DNA from 2 places in the Lysinibacillus sp. EB106-09-02-XG168 genome. Region 2 is predicted to be linked to the other one. Evidence: riboswitches for the same ligand, from Rfam matches in the RefSeq annotation. Region 2 holds a riboswitch; the other holds the start of a gene.

Region 1 (2,409 bases), 250 kb from region 2:
ATATGAAACAGAGGAGTACAAATAACTCTAGATGAGCAATTTTTTTCACTAATAAATATTTTTGGATCATCACCATAATGTGTGGTTGATTCGTGCGCTTTCCTGGAGGCGTCCGATGAGCTGCTTAAGGCAATGGATGTTTATTGTGCGAAAGTGAAGTGCTAACGTAACGACAGCAACAGATGTTTATTGTGCGAAAGTGAAGTGCTAACGTAACGACAGCAACAGATGTTTATTGTGCGAAAGTGAAGTGCTAACGTAACGACAGCAACAACAGGATGTTAGCCACAAAGGCGTAATCAGGACGTGATGTAGTCTAGACCTACATGTGAATAGGGCATCATGACAGAAACTTAGAATTGATTTTGAGATTTGTCTGGATAAATTAATTAAGTAGTGTTATTGTAAGAAATAGCTAAATAAAAATATCCTTCAGGGTAGGGTGAAATTCCCAATCGGCGGTGATGAAGCAATTCAAAGTCCGTGAGCGCAAGCTGATTTGGTGCAAATCCAAAACCGACAGTTATAGTCTGGATGGGAGAAGGGTAAAAGTAAGAACTTTTTAAATTCGCTTGAGTTTATAAGGTTTATTTGATTATGCTTTTATGTAAACTACTTCCCATCGTTTAAGTTGGGAAGTTTTTTTATCTTCATTCAGTAGGTGTTTGGACACCCACTGAAACAGAGGAACTCAGGCTAAGCACTTCACATCCTGTGAAAACGCCTGACCTAAAGCCTCCGGACGCAATTACGCCAAGGTGGAATTTATTTATTTAGCTAACGAATTAAATAGTAGTAGTTCTTCGGGGTAGGGTGAAATTCCCAATCGGCGGTGATGAAGTAATTCAAAGTCCGTGAGCGCAAGCTGATTTGGTGCAAATCCAAAACCGACAGTTAAAGTCTGGATGGGAGAAGAACGATGAGATGGTGGCCTATGGAAAAATTTTGTTTCCTAAAGGTTTATTTGTTGACGTCTTATTTATATGAACTCCCAAACCCCTTTAATCAAAGGGGTTTTTTATTTGAACAGAAATTTTTGATTGAGGGAGGAGGTACATAGGGCTCCAAAAGTGGAATAGATAAGCTTAGAACAAAGAATAGAAGTGGGTGAAAAAATGTTTACAGGAATTATTGAGGATGTTGGTACCGTAAAAACCTTGCAAAGCGATAGAAAAAGTATGAAAATTACTGTTATTTCAAAGAAAATGGTAGAGGATGTAAAGCTCGGGGACAGTATTGCGGTCAATGGTGTTTGTTTAACAGTCATATCTTTTAATGATCAGGAGCTTACGATGGATGTAATGCCAGAAACGGTAAAGGCAACAAATTTACAGCAGCTCGCAATAGGAGATCCAGTAAATTTAGAACGCGCTATGTCAGCGAATGGGCGATTCGGTGGTCATTTTGTATCTGGGCATGTAGATGGAGTAGGGAAAGTAGTACGAAAGCGGCCGTTAGCAAATGCAGTCTATATTGATATAGAGCTATCAAAGGAGTTAACGAGCTTCTGTATTCCAAAGGGCTCCATCACAATTGACGGAACGAGCTTAACACTCTTTCAAGTTGAGAAAAACGGTGTCACAGTATCTTTGATACCCCATACGTACAAGGAAACAATTTTAGGTATGAAGAAAATTGGTGATCTCGTCAATATAGAAACCGATTTAGTAGGAAAATACATTTTACATCAACTTAAGTATGGTCAGGAACCGCCGGCCATCACAAAAGACTTCTTAGCACAAAACGGATTTTAACCAACAGGGAGGTGGCGAAATTGCTACATTCGATTGAAGAAGCAATTGAGGATTTAAAGCAAGGAAAGATAATTATAGTAGTAGATGACGAGGATCGGGAAAATGAAGGGGACTTACTAGCACTTGCGGAATTTATAACCCCTGAAACGATTAACTTTATGGCTACCTATGGAAGGGGACTTATATGTACGCCAATTTCCCAGCAGCTTGCACAAAAATTAGCATTAAACCCTATGGTTAGTGTGAATACAGATAATCATCAAACAGCCTTTACCGTTAGTATTGATCATGTTGACACAACAACTGGAATTAGCGCCTTTGAACGGGCAATGACTATACAGAAAATGCTCGAACCACAAGCAAAAGTTGCGGATTTTCGTAAACCAGGCCATGTATTCCCACTAATAGCAAAGGAAAATGGTGTATTAGAGCGTAGGGGACATACGGAAGCTACAATAGATTTGGCAAAGCTTTGTAATAGCGTTCCTGCAGGAGTTATATGTGAGATTATGGGCGACAATGGCAAAATGCTACGCTTTAATGATCTCGTTAAATATGCAGCACAACATCATTTAAAAATGATTTCAATTGAAGCATTGGTAACATATCGTCAACAAAAAATGGAAGAAAACACAATGACTATATAAAAAGTTTA
Region 2 (2,409 bases):
CCAATCCAAGCCCAGCCTGTTTTCGTCGGTGTAATTTTTTTATATGCTGTCACAGCCTCAGACTGTGTACCACGACCTAAAATATACTCTGATAATAACATCGGCAAACCAATCAACAATGTAAATAGAACAAAAATAAGGAAAAATGCTCCCCCACCACTTTGTCCAGTAACATACGGCAACTTCCATATTGCCCCTAGCCCGATTGCAGCTCCCGCTGATGCTAAAATAAAGCCTAGTTTACTAGACCACTGACTCTTTTTTTCACTCATCTCTTCAAACTCCTCTAACATTCTAAACTCTTCCTTATTTTACATGAAAATAGTAATCTAGACTAGATTATTTCTACTTGTTACTTTCGCACAATAATATCCAGCATATCCATCATTCTCTCTTCCCAATATAAAAAAAACCTCAAGCACTTAACAGCTCGAGGTCTCACCATATTATTTTGTTATATACATAGAGCGCTGTTGATGAATCCATTTGCGCATTGTTGTAAATAGTAATGCCATGATAAACGTTATTAAAATACCCTTAATAATGTTAAATGGCAAAATACCAGCTACGATCATTTTATATAGTGAATCACCTACGACAGGCTCCATCCCTAAAAAGTAAGTGTACATAGGTAAAAATACTGCATAGTTAAGAATGCTCATTCCCACTGCCATTATGATTGTACCTGCAGCTAAACCTCCGACAAGACCTTTAACTGTTTTGGCGCGATTAAAAACAAAGCTAACTGGTAAAATAAATAAAATACCTGTTACAAAGTTCGCAATATGACCTACCGGTACACCTGTTGGCGTACCTGAGAAAATCCAGTCCAACACATTTTTAAAGAATTCTACTAAAACACCAGCTACAGGTCCCATTGTGATCGCCGCAAGCAATGCAGGCATATCACTGAAGTCTACTTCCAAAAACGCTGGAAATGGCGGAATAGGGAAATTAAAAAGCATTAACAAAAACGAAATACTGCTCAGCATGCCAATCGTAATAAACGACTGAAGTTTAACATTTTTCTTCATAGTAAACTCTCTCCTCTTTGCTGATTCAATCTCGCAAGAAGAAAGGTTACGACCTCATCAATTCTTATTATGAAAAAACCCTTATGCAAAATAAGCATAAGGGAGAATAGGCATGATTAAAGAAACGCCATTAATTAACTATTGTTGAGCTTACGCTGTGTAAAGCCACAACGAAAAAACGCTCGTACATAGCTAAATTCATAACAATGAATGACGATCGCACCTCCATCTTCTCCCATCCAGACTTTAACTGTCGGCCTTGGAATTACACCAAGTCAGCCATGCAAAAAAAATTATTTGCACAGGTCGCGGGCTGAAGAGTTTTAGTAAATTATTCGAGCTAATGAAAGACATTAGCATTTACAACTCTATTACCGCCGGTCGGGATTTTCACCCTGCCCCGAAGATGAATCAATATTTTTTTGTTTCATAGCCTTACTATAATGAATTATGAAGGAAAAGTAAATAGCTTTGCTTAAAAAATTCCGATTAAACTTGTATGTTTTACAAACACCCGCAATAGTCCTATCTTTAACAGATAAGGGTTTGCTTCAGCCCCGTTGATTATTATTCTTCATCAATCGGGCTATTGCCAGCCATTGATCTCCTTTTAACCTCTGATAAACTAACAAGAGCATTCACGCACGTACAGCGGCGAGAATGCTCCAAAAAATTCACTTATAAAGTTGCGTTCAGTTTTTTGTTGTTTCACCATTTATGGCATATATCGTTTATTGGCTCCTACAGGCTTTGGTAAGAAATTTTTCAAATCAAATCCTTCCCAACTCTCCTGTACAACATTGTCTAAGCGTACTTGTTGATCAAAGCTTGCAGCAGTGAGCATCATAGCTTCAATTAATTGAGTTGCACGAACTGCATCCATAGTTGTTAAATCAAGCGGTTCATCAAACGTAACAATAACGCCTTCTGCTACCTCTTTCACAGTGTATTTTATATTTTCCGGTAAGACAGGAACGTATGCATCATCATTATTATTTTGCATAACAGAAAGAGCTTCTGTTACAGTAGAAAAAGTTTTACGAGAATCAGGTGATAAGTATTCAGTCCCATTTTCATCTCTATATAAATAATAATTAAAATGATTTGAGCTTGTTAATGCCATAGGCTTACTTGGCTTGGCACCATCAGGATTTTCGAACTCAATATCTTTATACTCTGTGTCTGAAAATGTATCCTGTAATGTCCCTAAATATTCGTCTGTATCTACAGAAGCGACATCATAGCCATTTTTCTTCGGCAATACATGAACTAGTTTATCGCCCTTCTCCTTCAATTTTCCTTCATATGGATGAAAGTCAGTAAACCCTTTTGCTTCCTCATCAATTTGTGGCGCATACTTTTCATACATTTGTAA

What was found. A riboswitch is a leader RNA that binds a small molecule or an ion and turns the genes downstream of it on or off. The one in region 2 is predicted to bind FMN.
Region 1: linked by a shared signal. The riboswitch ahead of ribE (riboflavin synthase) and the one ahead of AC3WSO_RS07220 (ECF transporter S component) in region 2 are both predicted to bind FMN.

The regions. Positions count from the first base shown of each region.
Region 1 is NZ_JBYTDN010000003.1:1,589,701-1,592,109, forward strand. Features, by position in the region: FMN riboswitch at 425-550, shown strand; FMN riboswitch at 796-921, shown strand; gene ribE (riboflavin synthase) at 1,116-1,754, shown strand; partial or broken gene ribB (3,4-dihydroxy-2-butanone-4-phosphate synthase) at 1,775-2,368, shown strand.
Region 2 is NZ_JBYTDN010000003.1:1,336,652-1,339,060, reverse strand. Features, by position in the region: gene AC3WSO_RS07225 (sodium-dependent transporter) at 1-272, opposite strand, end outside; gene AC3WSO_RS07220 (ECF transporter S component) at 447-1,034, opposite strand; FMN riboswitch at 1,258-1,446, opposite strand; gene AC3WSO_RS07215 (RNA polymerase subunit sigma) at 1,750-2,409, opposite strand, start outside.